Regions from separate parts of the Allobosea sp. P1_A7 genome, predicted to be linked through region 1. Evidence: riboswitches for the same ligand, from Rfam matches in the RefSeq annotation. Region 1 holds a riboswitch; each other region holds the start of a gene.
What was found. Region 1 has a riboswitch for cobalamin ahead of AC1D34_RS03525 (ABC transporter substrate-binding protein). Riboswitches for the same ligand answer to the same signal wherever they lie in the genome.
Positions count from the first base shown of each region.

Region 2: linked by a shared signal. The riboswitch ahead of AC1D34_RS15635 (TonB-dependent receptor plug domain-containing protein) and the one ahead of AC1D34_RS03525 (ABC transporter substrate-binding protein) in region 1 are both predicted to bind cobalamin.
Region 3: linked by a shared signal. The riboswitch ahead of AC1D34_RS14995 (CbtB domain-containing protein) and the one ahead of AC1D34_RS03525 (ABC transporter substrate-binding protein) in region 1 are both predicted to bind cobalamin.

Region 1 is NZ_JBFTZN010000013.1:23,539-28,939, forward strand. It holds gene AC1D34_RS03515 (ABC transporter ATP-binding protein) at 1-551, opposite strand, end outside; gene AC1D34_RS03520 (FecCD family ABC transporter permease) at 548-1,516, opposite strand; gene AC1D34_RS03525 (ABC transporter substrate-binding protein) at 1,582-2,610, opposite strand; cobalamin riboswitch at 2,887-3,096, opposite strand; gene AC1D34_RS03530 (ribonucleotide-diphosphate reductase subunit beta) at 3,187-4,314, opposite strand; gene AC1D34_RS03535 (ribonucleoside-diphosphate reductase subunit alpha) at 4,440-5,401, opposite strand, start outside.
Region 2 is NZ_JBFTZN010000078.1:37,747-43,147, forward strand. It holds gene AC1D34_RS15625 (heavy metal translocating P-type ATPase) at 1-1,889, shown strand, start outside; gene ccoS (cbb3-type cytochrome oxidase assembly protein CcoS) at 1,886-2,062, shown strand; cobalamin riboswitch at 2,080-2,280, shown strand; gene AC1D34_RS15635 (TonB-dependent receptor plug domain-containing protein) at 2,401-4,344, shown strand; gene AC1D34_RS15640 (ABC transporter substrate-binding protein) at 4,465-5,118, shown strand; gene AC1D34_RS15645 (FecCD family ABC transporter permease) at 5,115-5,401, shown strand, end outside.
Region 3 is NZ_JBFTZN010000074.1:4,505-9,313, forward strand. It holds gene cbiB (adenosylcobinamide-phosphate synthase CbiB) at 1-779, shown strand, start outside; gene cobO (cob(I)yrinic acid a,c-diamide adenosyltransferase) at 883-1,494, opposite strand; gene cobU (bifunctional adenosylcobinamide kinase/adenosylcobinamide-phosphate guanylyltransferase) at 1,508-2,032, opposite strand; cobalamin riboswitch at 2,173-2,355, shown strand; gene AC1D34_RS14995 (CbtB domain-containing protein) at 2,394-2,573, shown strand; gene AC1D34_RS15000 (CbtA family protein) at 2,586-3,326, shown strand; gene AC1D34_RS15005 (DUF1636 family protein) at 3,376-3,765, shown strand; gene cobW (cobalamin biosynthesis protein CobW) at 3,770-4,809, shown strand, end outside.

The DNA of each region.
Region 1 (5,401 bases):
AGGCGCCTGATCAGGGTCAGGATCGAGAGTTGGTGCTGGATATCGAGATGGTTGGTCGGCTCGTCGAGGATAAGTTCACTCGGCATTTGCGCGAGTGCGCGCGCGATGTGGACGCGCTGGCGCTCTCCGCCCGATAGCGTATGCCAGAACTGGTCATGTCGATCGGCCATATCGACGCGTGCCAGCGCGGCCTCGACCGCGTCTTCGTCGGCCGCTGTCCAGGACGTGAGTGCGCCGCGATGCGGGGTCCGTCCGAGTCTGACGACGTCGCACACAGAGAGCTGGATTTCAGTCGTCGCCTGCTGCTCGACAAAGGCCAGGCGCCGGGCGAGGTCGTGCCGCGACAAGGTGCCGATCTCGCGGTCGTCCAGCGTCACCACGCCGCTTGCGACCTTGCGCAGGCGGCACAGCAGCCTCAACAGGCTCGACTTTCCCGAACCGTTGGGGCCGATGAGACCGAGGATCTTTCCCGGTTCGGCGTGCAGCGTCACGCCGTCCACGATCACGCGCCCTCCGGCGCTCCAACGGACGTCGCGCGCGGCCAGCGTCATGCCGGTCGCCTCGCGCGATAGAGTATGAAGGCGAAAGCCGGGGCGCCGAACAGCGCCGTCACGACGCCGATCGGCAGAATCTGCTGCGGCACCAGCGTCCGCGACAGGATGTCGGCAAGAATCATGAAGACTGCACCGATGATCAGGCATGCCGGGAGCAGCCGGGCATGGGCTGGGCCCGTCAGGAAGCGCGCGGCGTGGGGTATGACGAGACCGACGAACCCGATCGTGCCGACGATACTGACCATGGTCGCTGTCATCACAGCCGTCGTCACGAACAGCACGATGCGCACGCGGGTCACCGCCACGCCCAACGCGGCCGCGGCATCCGCGCCGAAGGCGAACGCATCGAGCGCCTTCGTATGAAAGATGCAGACAGCGAAGCCCGCGAAGGCCACTGGCGTAGCGAGCCAGACATCGGGCCAGCGCACCCCCCCGAAATTACCGAGAAGCCAGAACATCACGCCGCGGGCCTGTTCGGCACTGGCCAGCGTGGTGACGATCGTCGCGGTCGCCGCATTGAACAGCTGCGATCCGGCGACGCCTGCGAGGATCACGCGGTCGGTCGCGCCACCGGCCCCTGCGGCGAGCAAGGCAACGATGACGAGCGCAGCAATGGCGCCGAGGAAGGCACCGCCAGATATGCTGAGCGCAGCACCGCCGAAGCCCAGGATCATCACCGCGACCGCACCCGTCGAGGCTCCGGCCGAGATACCGAGGATATAGGGCTCTGCGAGCGGATTGCGCAGCAGCGCCTGCAGGATTGCGCCCGAAAGCGCGAGCGCTCCTCCGCAGAGGGCCGCCACCACAGCCCGGCTCAACCGGTAGTCGAAGATGACGCCCTGCTGGATCGCGCTCACGGGGTAGTCGAGATCGAACAACCCGTTGCCCAGGGCCCTGAAGACCGTGGCAAGCGGGATCGACATTTCGCCGATTGTCACGGCGAGCGCGATCGCGAGTATCATCAGGACGAAGGCGAGGATCGCTACTGAGCCCCTCGCCAACCAGTTGGGCCGAACCACTCCATGGCTCACTTGGTGAGGCCGAAGCTCTTGATGCCGTTGGCCAGCGCCTCGATGCCGTCGATCGTATCAAGCCCGGCCCTGGTCGCGCCGACATCCATGATCACGATCCGCTGCTGCCGGCTGGCGTCGAGCTTGCTCGCAACCGCGTCGGTCTTGAGGAAGTCGAGCTTGAGATTGATGTCATCTGCTGGGAAACGCCGGCGATCCATCTTGACCACGACGATGACGGCAGGGTTGGCGGAAGCGACGGTCTCCCAACCAACCAGCGGCCATTCCTCGTTGGTGGTGATGACGTTCCGGGCGCCGAGTTTCGACAGGATATAGGCAGGCACGCCATTCTTGCCGGCCAGGAAGGCGTCGCCCTTGATGTCCTTGCTGGAGAACCAGACCACGACGGGGACATCCTGCGGCTTGATACCGGCCACAGAAGCGACCGCCTTGTCCTCGCGGGCCTTCAATTCGGCGACCAGCGCCTCGGCGCGATCGGAGACGTCGAAGATCTGCCCGAACTCGCGAACATTGCGGTAGACGAGATCCATCGTGAACATCTGCGTGCGGACGCCGTCGCCCGGCCCGGAATTGTCCTTTCCGACGCAGTCGGTGGGCGAGACATAGGTCGGCACCTTCAGCTTCGCAAACTGGTCGCGCTTGCCGACGATGCCGTTGGGGCCGATATGCCATTCGAACATCGCAGTCACGAGGTCGGGTTCCTGGGCGACGACGGCCTCGAAACTCGGATCGTTGTCGGCAAGCCGCTTCACCTTGGCGTTGACCGCCTCATAGGGCTTCGCGACAGGGCTGAACCACACGGCTGTGCCCACGACCTTGTCGCCGAGCCCGAGCGCGTAGAGGATCTCGGTCTGCGTCTGTCCGACCGCCACGACGCGCTTTGGCGCCTGGTTGAACGTTATCGTCTCCCGGCAATTCTCTAGCGTCAGCGGATACTGCGTCGGCGCGGCCAAGGCCGCTCCGGACATCGACATGCCGATGGCTGCGACGAACGAAAGGCAAGAAAGGCGTGCGGCGCTGCGCATTGAAGTCTCCGATAGCGTCGAGCGGCGGCATGCGTCGCGAGGCTCGGGGGCCTCGCACGGCCGATCCTGTAATGCAACAATATTACAATTTTGATAGACTGCTCGACGAGTCTGCGTCAAGCGCTCTGCCGCGGCTGCGACCGCGTGGTTCGGCATCATGGACATGGAATTCATCGCTCCCCGAGATGACGAGCCGGGAGCTTGAGCGGATCGGTTCGGGGGTGCGGGTCTACGACCTGCCGCCGACGCAAATCCCCCCGGACACCCCGCCCGAAAGACGCTTCTGCGATCAGGGCAGGTCTCCTGGCTCGCGGGTCAGCGCTGGCTTCGCCCGGCCTTCCCGGCGTGAGAGCGCCAGTGGACGTTGGGAGAAGAGCTCGCCGCTTACAGTTGCGGGGGCAGCCTCGGATTCGGCGCAGGGCGCCTCACCGAATTCCCTCTTAGCTTCGGGCCTGGACCCGAGGAACCTTGATCGCGGCCGACCATAGAGGGGCCCAAGGCGGCGTCAAGCCGCAGGCACCGACCACACCGCCTGCTGATGGAGCCCTGCAGCGAGACGGCTCCATCCTTCTCGGCTCACTCCCAGCTCAGGGCGCCGCCGTTCTGGTATTCGATGACGCGGGTCTCGAAGAAGTTCTTCTCCTTCTTCAGGTCCATCGCCTCGCTCATCCAGGGGAACGGGTTTTCCGTTTCCGCGAAGACCGGCGCGAGGCCGAGCTGCGCGCAACGGCGGTTGGCGATGAAATGCATGTACTGCTCGCAGAGCGCAGCATTCAGGCCGAGGAAGCCGCGCGGCATGGTGTCCCGGCCATAGGCGGCCTCGAGTTCGGCAGCGTCGCGGATCATGCCGCGCAGCTCGTCCTGGAAGGCCTTGGTCCAGAGATGCGGGTTCTCGATCTTGATCTGGTTGATCACGTCGATGCCGAAATTCAGGTGAATGCTCTCGTCGCGCAGGATGTACTGGTACTGCTCGGCGATGCCGACCATCTTGTTGCGTCGGCCGAGCGACAGGATCTGGGCGAAGCCGGTATAGAACCACATGCCCTCGAAGATCACGTAGAAGGCGACGAGGTCGCGCAGGAAGGCCTGATCGGCCTCGGGCGTGCCGGTCTCGAAATCGGGATCGTCGAGATGCTGGGTGTGCTTCAGGGCCCAGGCCGCTTTGTCGGTGATCGAGGGCACCTCGCGATACATGTTGAAGAGTTCGCCCTCGTCGAGGCCGAGACTCTCGACGATGTACTGGAAGGTGTGGGTGTGCACCGCCTCCTCGAAAGCCTGGCGCAGCAGGTACTGCCGGCATTCCGGATTGGTGAGATGACGGTAGATCGCGAGCACGATGTTGTTGGCGACGAGGCTTTCCGAGGCCGCGAAGAAGCCGAGATTGCGCTTGATCGTGCGGCGCTCGTCCTCGGTCAGCCCGTCCTTCGACTTCCACAGAGCGATATCGGCCTGCATCGAGACCTCTGTCGGCATCCAGTGATTGTTGCAGCCGGCGAGGTATTTCTCCCAGGCCCATTTGTACTTGAGCGGCAGGAGCTGGTTCACATCGGCGCGGCAGTTGATCATCCGCTTCTCGTCGACGCTGACGCGGCCGCCGGAGCGATCGATCTCGCCGAGGCCGGTGGCATCGGCAGAGGTTCCGCCGGGCGCGGCCGGATTGAGATCGAGGGCGGTGGCAGGCTTGCTGTCTGACCAGTCGAGCATGATGAATATCCAATCGGGTCTGAATGTCATGGCCGGGTCTGCCCCGGCCGTCCGTATCGTTCGCTATCGGGCAGGGCCGGGCATCCATGCGCGCCGCGAAGGCGAGCGTGGATGCCGCCGCTGCCTCACTGGCAGGCTTCGCAGGTCGGATCGTCGATCGAGCAGGCGTTCGGCACGGCCATGCCATTGTCGAGCGGGATGTCGACGAGGATCGGCTTGGACGCGACGGGGACCGTTGCCGACACCGCGTTGAGCTTGCCGTCAGTGCCCTTCAGCGTCGACTTCTCGACATGGGTCGCCGAGAGCGCGCGCAGGTAATAGGTCGTCTTCAGGCCGAGCCGCCAGGCGAGGCGATAGGCCTCGTCGAGCTTCCTGCCGGAAGGCTGCGCCATGTAGAGATTGAGCGACTGGCCCTGGTCGATCCATTTCTGACGGCGTGCGGCGGCGCGGATCAGCCAGCTTGTCTCGATCTCGAAGGAGGTTGCGTAGAGCGCCTTGAGATCGTCGGGGACGCGGTCGATCTGACTGACCTTTCCGTCGTAGTATTTCAGGTCCGAGACCATGACCTCGTCCCAGAGATCGCGCGCCTTGAGATCGCGGACGAGGTCGGCATTCACGACCGTGAAGTCGCCCGACATGTTCGCCTTGACGTAGAGCTGGCTATAGGACGGCTCGATCGACTGCGAGACACCGACGATGTTGGAGATCGTTGCGGTAGGGGCGATCGCCATGCAGTTCGAGTTGCGCATGCCGGTGGTCTTCACCCGCTCGCGCAGGCTGTCCCAGTCCAGCGTCGTCGAACGATCGAGCTCGACATCGCCGTCGCGGGCCTCCGAGAGGATGTCGAGCGAGTCGATCGGCAGGATGCCCTTCGACCAGAGCGAGCCTTCGAAGCTCGGGTAGCGACCGCGCTCGGCGGCAAGATCGACCGAGGCCGAGATCGCAAACCAGCTGATCGCCTCCATCGAGGTGTCGGCGAAGGCTACGGCACCCTCGGACGCCGCGGGCAGGCGCAAGGTCTGCAGCGCATCCTGGAAGCCCATGATGCCGAGGCCGACCGGGCGGTGGCGCAGGTTCGAGCGGCGTG
Region 2 (5,401 bases), on a different contig from region 1:
TCGGCGTCGCCGGCTTCGCCTCGATGAACATCATGCTGCTCTCCGTCTCGGTCTGGTCGGGCAATAGCAGCGACATCAATCCGGTCACGCGCGACTTCTTTCACTGGCTCTCAGCGCTGATTGCCCTGCCAACCGCCGCCTATGCCGGCCGCCCCTTCTTCGAGAGTGCGCTCCGGGCTCTGCGCGCCCGCGCCGTCAACATGGACGTGCCGATCACGCTCGGCATCGTGCTCGCGCTCGGCATGTCGGTGGTGGTGACCTGGAACCACGCCGAGCATGCCTATTTCGACGGCGCGGTGATGCTGATCTTCTTCCTGCTGATCGGGCGCTATCTCGACCAGCTGATGCGCCGCCGCACGCGCGACCTCGCTGGCAATCTTGCCGCGTTGAAGGCCGAAACCGCGACCCGGCTGATGCCGAATGGCGAGGCGATGGTGACGCCGATCGCGGCCATCGTGCCCGGCGACCGCGTCCTGATCCAGCCGGGCGAGCGCGTCAGTGTCGATGGCATCATCGAGACCGGCTCCTCCGAAATCGACCAGAGCCTCGTCACCGGTGAAACCCTGCCGCATGCCGTCATGGCCGGCGCGCAGGTCTATGCCGGCACCGTGAACCTCTCCGGGGCCCTGACCGTCAAGGTCGAAGCCGCAGCCAGCGGCACCCTGCTCGACGAGATCGATGCCCTGATGGCGCGCGCGGTCGAAAGCCGCTCCCGCTATGTCAAGCTTTCCGATCGGGCGGCAAGGGTCTACGCCCCTCTCGTCCACGCCACGGCGCTCGCGACCCTGCTGGGCTGGATGGCCTTCGGCCTGCCCTGGCCCGAAGCACTGATCATCGCCATCACCGTCCTGATCATCACCTGCCCCTGCGCGCTGGGGCTGGCGATTCCGGCCGTGCAGGTCGTTGCTGCGTCTGCCCTGTTCAAGCGCAAGGTCATGCTGAAACAGGGCGATGCGCTGGAGCGCCTGGCCGAAGCCGATGTCGCTGTCTTCGACAAGACCGGCACCCTCACCCTGCCGGACCCCGATCTGGTCAATGGCGCTGAGATCGATACCGCAACCTTGCAGGCGGCGGGCAGGCTGGCAGCCGCGAGCCGCCACCCTCTCGCCCGCGCCATCGCCCGTGCCGCCGGCCATCCTGCTCCTGCGAGCGATGTCAGCGAAAATCACGGCGCAGGCCTGAGCGCGATTGTGGATGGGATCGAGACCCGTCTCGGCAGCGTCGCTTATTGCGAGGCCGGGGCGGAAGCCGCCATCGTCGCCGCGCGCCATCCCTCAGCCTCCCTGATCGCCTGGCGCCATGGCACTGAATGCGCCATCTTCGCGGTCGATCAGAAGATCCGGCCGGAGGCGCGCGACTGTATCGCCGCGCTACGCGGTCTCGGCCTCGAGATCCGCATTCTCTCCGGCGACCGAAGCGAAGCTGTCGCGCCGGTCGCCTCGGCCCTCGGTATCACGGAGGCCGAAGCCGGCCTGCGTCCCGACGAGAAGCTCAAGGCGCTCGACCGGCTCAGCGCCAAGGGGCGCAAGGTGCTGATGATCGGCGACGGGCTCAACGACGCTCCGGCCCTTGCCAAGGCCCATGTTTCGATCTCGCCGATCAGCGCGACCGACCTGGCGCAGGCCTCGGCCGACATTGTCTTCATCGGCGACAGCTTGATGCCGGTCGCCGACAGCCTGCGCATCGCCCGCAGGGCGCGCAACCTCATGCTGGAAAACCTCTGGTTTGCGGTGCTGTACAATGCCGTCGCGGTGCCGATTGCCGTCGCGGGCTTCGCGACGCCGCTCGTCGCAGCCGTCGCGATGTCGGGCTCGTCACTGGTGGTCACGCTCAACGCGCTGCGCGCGGGACGCGGCCTGCCGCGGCAGAATACGGGAGTGGCGTCATGAATATCCTGGTGATCCTGTTCCCCCTGGCACTCGGTCTCGGACTGCTGGGGTTGGCGGCCTTCTTCTGGTGCATGCGCACCGGCCAGTTCAGCGATCTCGAGGGACCGAGCTGGCGCATTTTGAGGGATGACGACCTGCGTTCGCCTGGGGACACCCGCACCAACGATCATTGACGCAGCGGCCGTTCCGGCCTTACCTCGCCAGCGACGGTTCCCTTAGGGGATCAAAAGGGAATGCGGTGCGGATGGTTCGCCATTCAATGCCGTGGCTGCCCCCGCAACTGTAAGCGGCGAGCCTTTCGCCACACGCCACTGGGGCCCTCGGACCTGGGAAGGCGGCGACAAGGCACCGACCCGCGAGCCAGGAGACCTGCCGTCAGCCGTGGTCACACGCGAACACGTTCGGACGGGGTGTTTCGATCGCTTGTTGAACTGCACGCTGGCTAAGGGCAGCGGACGGGGCCTCGCGTTCGCGGTGACGTGCCACAGACGTCAACGCCCGAGGTTCCATCGTGATCCGTCCTCCCAAGGTTGCCCGGCGCAGCCGGCTGCTCATCACCCTGTCGCTCCTTGTCTCCGCCGGCTCCCTCCCCGCCAACCAGGCATCCGCCCAGTCAGCCACCGAATCGATTGCCCTCGACGAAATCGTCGTCAGCGCGACGACGCGACCCACGCCAGCGCGCGAGATCGCCAATTCCGTGACCGTCATCACTGCCGGTGATATCGAGCGCGAGCAGCGCCGGACCCTGCCGCAGGCGCTCGCCGCCGTTCCCGGCCTCAATATCGTGCAGACCGGCGGGCCGGGCGGGCTGACCTCGGTCTTCATCCGCGGCACCAACTCCAACCACGTCAAGGTATTGATCGACGGCATCGAGGCCAACGACCCGTCGACCCCGAACCGCTCCTTCGATTTCGGCTCGATGCTGACCGACGACATCGAGCGCATCGAAGTGCTACGCGGACCGCAAAGCGGCCTCTACGGCGCCAACGCGCTGGGCGGCGTCATCTCGATCACCACCAAGCGTGGCGAGGGTCCGCCGAAGCTCACGGCCCGAGCCGAGGCCGGCTCATACGGCACCTTCAACCAGTCGGTCGGCCTCAGCGGCGGCGATGACCGCTTCAACTACGCCCTCAGCATCGCCCATTTCAAATCGGATTCGACCCCGGTGACGCCTCCCGGGCTCGTGCCGTCGGGGCGCCGCGTCAACCCGAATTCCTACGACAATTGGACCTATTCGGCCCGGTTCGGCGTCGCGCTGTCCGATACGCTGTCGCTGAACTGGGTCGGCCGCTACACTGACGGCTACCTGCTCTTCACCGGCGATTCCGGCTTTCCGAGCACGCCCAGCAGCTTCCGCAGCAGCCAGGACTACAAGCAGGCCTTCACCCGCGGAGAGGTCGTCTGGGATCCGCTTGGTGGGCGCTTCGTCAATCGCTTCGGCCTGTCCTACAGCAATCAGGACCGCACCGGCCGCACGCCGAATGCGATTGGTATCCTCGGCCTGCCGACGGAGAATCTCGGCGAGCGCACCAAGGTCGACTGGCGCGGCGACCTTGAGCTGATGAAGGGGCAGACCCTGGTGATGGGTCTGCAATACGAGCGCGAACGGCTGGAAACCCGCGCGCTCACGGCATCCAACGGCAATACGGGCGCCTTTGCCGAACTCCAGTCGAATTTCGGCGACCGGCTCTTCATGGTCTCGAACATCCGCTACGACGATGACGAGACCTTTGGCGGCCACACGACCTACCGCTTCGCGCCAGCCTATATCGTGCCGGAAATCGAAACCAAGCTGAAGGGGAGCTATGGCACGGGGTTCAAGGCCCCGACCCTGAGCGAGCGTTTCAGCGATTCTCGCCCGGCCTTCAACTTCTTCGGCAATCCCAACCTGAAGCCGGAAGAAAGCCGCGGCTGGGATCTTGGCTTCGAGCAGCCTCTCCTCGATGACAAGGTCCGGTTCGGCGCCACCTATTTCCACAACGACATCGAGAACCTGATCGTCACCAACGTGGCGCGGAACTCCTATGCCAATATCGGCAAGGCCACGACCAAGGGGGTGGAGGCCTTTACCGCGCTCGAAATCTCGCCGCAGTTCAAGGTGCGGGCCGACTACACCTTCACCATCGCCAAGGACGACATCGCCCGGCAGGAACTGCTGCGCCGTCCCCGTCACAAGGCCAGCGTGACGGCGAGCTGGACCCCGGTTGACAAGCTCACCCTTTCGGCGACGCTGATCTATGTGGGTGAGCGCGTCGACGGAAACCGTGACTTCTCGATCTCGCGCATGCGGGCGCCGGGTGCGGCCATCGTCAATCTCGCCGCCGAGTACAAGGCGACGGACAGGCTCAGTGTCTTCGGCCGCATCGATAACCTGCTGGACAAGCGCTACGAGAACCCCGTCGGCTTCCTGGTGCCGGGTCTGAGCGCCTATGGCGGCCTGAAGGTAACGCTGTGAAGCCTTGGGCGGCCCGCGCGATGACTCGCGGCGCCGTTCTGGCGCTTGGCCTCTTGCTCGGTTTCGGCGGCCTGACGGCCGCCGAACACCTGGCTCTCGCAGGACCCGCGCAACGCCAACATGGCCGAGATTGCCAAGACCATCCCGGCCAATCACGGTCTGGTGGAGGAGGTGCTGAGTTACAAGCCCGATCTGATCATCGCTGGCGCCTACACGACGCGCAGCACGGTCGCGCTGCTGAAGAAGGCCGGTGTTCCCGTCCGCGAATTCGGGGTGCCGCGCAATCTCGCTGAAATGCGTGCCCAGATCGCCGAGATGGCGGCCCTGCTCGGCGAGCCAGAACGCGGCGCGGCCCTGATCGCAGCGATCGACCGGCGCCTCGACACGCTCGCCGCCAACCAAAGCGCGGGCCATCCCAGGGCGCTGGTCCTGCGGCCGAACGGGTTCACGGTCGGGCGCGGCTCGCTGGTGGACGAGATCCTGACCCGCGCCGGCCTGACCAATCTCGCCGCCGAACTCGGCATCGACAATTACGGCCAGATCGCGCTGGAGACCGTCGCGCTCGGACAGGCCGACATGCTGATCCTCAACACCACGCCGGGCGGGCCGCCCTCGCTCGCCCATGAGATCCTTCATCATCCGCTCCTGACGAAGCTCGGCGAGCGGGTCAGGCTCGTCGCCCTCCCCTCGAAACTCTGGACCTGCGCCGGACCGGCCGTGCTCGATGCGATCGAGCTGCTTGCCGCCTCCCGTACGCAAGGATCGCGCTCATGACATTGGCGGTTCAGGAAACGGTACGAGCGACGACGCCGAAGCTGGCGCGGCTCATTGTCATGCTGGCCCTATTGATGCTGGCCATGATGCTCGTTTCCATGGCGGTGGGGTATGCCCCACTCGACATCAAGGCGGCCCTCGCCGACGCCCTCGCCGGACGGAAGACCCTGCCGGCGCTCGTCCTTGTCGAGCTGCGCTTGCCGCGCGCGCTGCTGGGCGCGCTCGTCGGTTTCAGTCTCGGGCTTGCCGGCGCCGCCATGCAGGGCCTGCTGCGCAATCCGCT
Region 3 (4,809 bases), on a different contig from region 1:
TGCTGCTTGCCGCCACATTTGCCATCTCATGGGGGCTCACCCTGCTCTGCCGCGGCCTCGGCCCGCTTGGCTGGCTGCCCCTCGCGCTCGTCGCCTCCAGCCTCATCGCACAGCGCAGCCTGCACGAGCATGTCGCACGGGTCGCCGAAGGACTGGAGCGGGACGGGCTCAAAGGCGGACGCATGGCCGTTTCGATGATTGTCGGCCGCAACCCCGAAACCCTCGACGAAGCCGGAGTTTCCCGCGCCGCAATCGAAAGCCTTGCCGAGAATTTCTCGGACGGGATCGTCGCTCCGGCTTTCTGGCTCGGCGTCGGCGGCCTGCCGGGCGGCGCGCTCTACAAGGCGATCAATACCGCCGATTCGATGATCGGCCACAAGACACCGCGCCACCTCGCCTTCGGCTGGGCGGCGGCGCGTCTCGACGACCTCGTCAACCTTCCCGCCTCTCGCCTCACCGCGCTGCTGCTGACCGCAGCCGCCGCACTCGACAAAACGTCAGACCCCGCCAATGCGTGGCGAGCTGTCCGACGCGATGCCCGCCATCATCGTTCGCCCAATGCCGGTTGGCCGGAAGCCGCGATGGCAGGTGCGCTAGGCCTCCGTCTGGCGGGCCCGCGCGTCTATGGCGAGGTCAGGGTCGACGACGGCTGGATGGGGGACGGCCGGGCCGAAGCGGAAGCGGCGGATATCCGGCGGGCGCTCGCTCTCTATCGGAGGGCATGTCTGCTGCTGTGGGGGCTCGCCGTTGCGGGGGCCGCTACCGCGCTCGCCCTCTAGTTCATCGGACCGGGCATCGCATCGGGAACGACGATCTCACCTTCTGTGTTTGCTTCGACTTTCCCGAAAGCCGCAACTCACGTTTCGGGTCGATGGCTCAGCCTCAGAACTCGATCCCGGCCTGTGCCTTCACGCCCGCCGCGAAGTGATGCTTGACCAGCGTCATCTCGGTGACGAGGTCTGCGACGGCGATCAACTCGGGCTTGGCATTGCGGCCGGTGACGACGATGTGCAGATCAGGGCGCCGGCTCGCCAATGTCTCGACCACCTCCGCCAGCGGCAGATAGTCGTAGCGCAGCGCGATATTGAGTTCGTCGAGCACGAGCAGGCGTATCTCCGGATCGTCCATCAACGCCTTGGCCTTGGCGAAGGCGCGCCCGGCGGCAGCGATGTCGCGGGCCTTGTCCTGCGTTTCCCAGGTGAAGCCTTCGCCCATCGTGTGCCAGACGATGCGATCACCGAAGGCGTCGAGCGCCTTGCGTTCCCCTGTCGCCCAGGCGCCCTTGATGAACTGCACCACCCCGACGCGCCAGTCATGGCCGAGAGCCCGCAGGATCAATCCGAAGGCGGCGGTCGACTTGCCCTTGCCTGGCCCCGTATTGACGATCAGGAGTCCCTTTTCGATCGTCTTGGCGGCAACCTCGGCATCCTGCACCGCCTTGCGCTTTTCCATCTTGGCCTTGTGGCGGGCGGCCTCGTCAGCATCGATCGTCATCGGAACCTCCTGCTCATTTCACCTGCATCGGCAGACCGGCGACCATGAAGATCACCCGGTCGGCCCGCGCCGCAAGCATCTGGTGCAACCTCCCCGCCTCGTCGCGGAACCGCCGGGCGAGCGCATTCTCGGGCACGATACCGAGCCCAACCTCGTTGGAAACCAGGACCACCGGGCCTCGTGCCGCGACGCAGGCCTCGACCAGTTCCCGGCTTGCAGCCGCCACATCCTGCTCTGCCAGTATCACGTTGGTCAGCCAGAGCGTCAGGCAGTCCACCAGGACAGGTTGCCCCGCGGGAACCGCGCGGATCGCCTGCGCCAGGTCCAGCGGAGCATCGATGGTCATCCACTCCTTCGACCGGCGGGCGCGGTGCTCGGCAATCCGGGCGCGCATCTCATCGTCATAGGCCTGGGCCGTGGCGAGATAGGTCCAGGGCGCTGGCACCATCTCGATCAGGGCCTCGGCATGGCGGCTCTTGCCGGAGCGGGCGCCGCCCAGAACGAGGGTGAGAGGGGAAAGGATCGCTGCCACTGCCAAACTCTCAGCCCAGGGAAGATCAGCCTAAGGAACGGACCTGGCGAGCGAAGCGAAGCAAGCCGGGACAGGCGACAAGAGATCACATCGCTTCACTGCGCTCGCAATCACGATCGCTGCATTGCACAGCACCGTGCAGATGGCTAATGATCATCGCCGACGGTGCCTCTGCAAGGAGGTGAAAAGGGAACGCGGTGCGATACCGCGGCTGCCCCCGCAACTGTAAGCGGCGAGTTTCGCGCCATCGGCCACTGGGATTGTCCCGGGAAGGCGGCGAGAGATCCGGACCCGCGAGCCAGGAGACCTGCCGTCAGCGAGTGATGCAATCCAGCGGGCTGCCGGCGGGGTGGCCAAGGAGACCGAGATGACGACGAATACGGCTTCGATCACCACCCAGGCCAGCGCTTCCGAGCGCGTCAAGGCTGTCGCAGCTGCCCTGGCACTCGGCGCAGCCCTGATCTTCACCGTCGGCTTCGCCCATTCGACCAGCGTTCACAACGCAGCCCACGACACGCGCCACACCCTCGCCTTTCCCTGCCACTGAGGGAAAGGCAACATGGTCAATCGTGTTCTCACGGTCAGTCTTCTGGCCGGGCTTCTTGCTGGGCTCCTGGTAGCAGCACTCCAGCATGTCACCACCACGCCGCTGATCCTCAAGGCGGAAACCTTTGAGACGGCACTGCGCGCAGTCGAGCTTCAGCACGCCAGCTTCACCGGCGATGCCAGGATCGTCCTTGCCCATGGCGGCGCCGACGCAGCCGACCACGCCGAGTGGAAGCCACAGGRCGGCTTGCAGCGTACGGCCTTCACCACCATCGTCACCATTGCGACCGCGATCGGCTTTGCCGCCCTGCTGCTCGGCGGCATGATCGCAGCGGGCGATGCCATCACTGAGCGGACCGCACTGATCTGGGCGGCTTGCGGCTTCCTGGCCTTCGGCCTCGTGCCGGCGACCGGGCTCGCACCGGAATTGCCCGGCAGCGCGTCAGCCGAACTGCTCCACCGCCAGACCTGGTGGATCGCCACCGCGCTCGTCACCGCCGGCGGCCTCTGGGTCTTCCTGCGGGCGGAGGCGAGCTGGCYGCGGGCACTTGCCGTGCTTGCCATGCTCGTCCCGCATCTGATCGGCGCACCACATCCCGCCGCCCCGGAGAGCAAGGTCCCTGCCGAAATCGCAGCGCATTTCGCCGCGCTCTCGCTCGCGCTCCAGGCTGCCCTCTGGCTCGCCACCGGCTTTGCCGTCGGCGTGCTCTGGCCCTGGGCGACGCGCCGTGCCGCAGCCCCGGCCAAGGCCTGACGCTGAGCGCGATCCCCCGGGATCGCGCCGGAAGCAAAGGAACCGGCCTATGCCCGAAGGCGATGTCACCATTTTCGTCTGCGTCGCCTGYCGGCGCGCGCGGGCGGACCTGCCGGAGGGTTACGACCAGCCCGGACTGGGTTTTGCCGAGGCGCTGCGCGAACGCATCGCGCGCGACGGCGGGACGCTTCCGGTCGAACCCGTCGACTGCCTCGCGGTCTGCAATCGCCCCTGCACCGTCGCCTTGGCGGCCGACGGCAAATGGACCTATCTGATCGGCGATCTCGACGCAGACACCCATATCGCCGAAATCGTTGACGCAGCTGCAAGCTTTGCAGCCAGCGCAAACGGTATCGTTCCCTGGAAAGAAAGACCCGCTTCGTTCCGCAAGGGCGTGGTCGCGCGCGTACCGCCTCTCCCGGCGCGCCAACAAGGATGAGATCATGAACGCTCCCCAAGCCCGCTCGCTGGGCAAGATCCCCTGCACGATCATCACCGGCTTCCTCGGGGCCGGAAAGACCACACTGGTGCGGCACCTGCTGGAGAATGCAGGGGGCAAGCGCATCGCCGTGCTGGTCAATGAGTTCGGCGATCTCGGCTTCGACGGTTCCTTCATCGCCGGCTGCGGCATTTCCGGCTGCACCGCGGAGGACATCGTCGAGCTGCCGAATGGCTGCATCTGCTGCACCGTCGCCGACGACTTCGTGCCGGCGCTGGAAAAGCTGCTCGACCGGCCGAACCCGCCGGAACACATCCTGATCGAGACCTCGGGGCTTGCCCTGCCGAAGCCGCTGGTCAACGCGTTCAATTGGCCGGCCATTCGGTCACGTGTCACGGTCGATGGTGTCATCGCCGTGGTCGATGGTCCGGCCGTGGCGGATGGCCAGTTCGCGGATGATCCCGACGCTCTCGCTGCGCAGGCGGCGCAGGATGCCGCGGTCGGGCACGACAACCCGCTCGAAGAAGTGTTCGAGGACCAGATCCTCTGCGCCGACCTGATCCTGCTCAACAAGAGCGACCTCGTCGATGCGGCCGGCCGCGAACGCGTCAAGGCCGAGATCGCCGCGCATCTGCCGAAGGCGATCAAGATCGTCGAGACGGCCCATGGCAAGGTCGAGCCCGCCCTGATTATCGGCCTCAACGCGGCTGCCGAGGCCGATCTAGCTGGACGCCCCTCGCACCATGAGAGCGCAGAGGACCACGACCACGACGATTTCGAAAGCCTCGATTTCGCTCTCGCCGCGGCGACCTCGCCCGAGGAGCTGGCGGCCCGCGTTGCCAGGGCCGCGGAGGCCGAGGGCGTGCTGCGCCTGAAGGGTTTTTCGGCGATTCCCGGTAAGCCGATGCGGCTCGTCGTCCAGGGTGTCGGGCGTCGGGTCAGCCATCATTACGACCGCGCCTGGGCGGCCGGCGAAGCCAAGGATGGTCGCCTCGTGGTGATTGGCCTGAAGGGCTTTGATCGCAAGTCCGTGGAGGCCGCCCT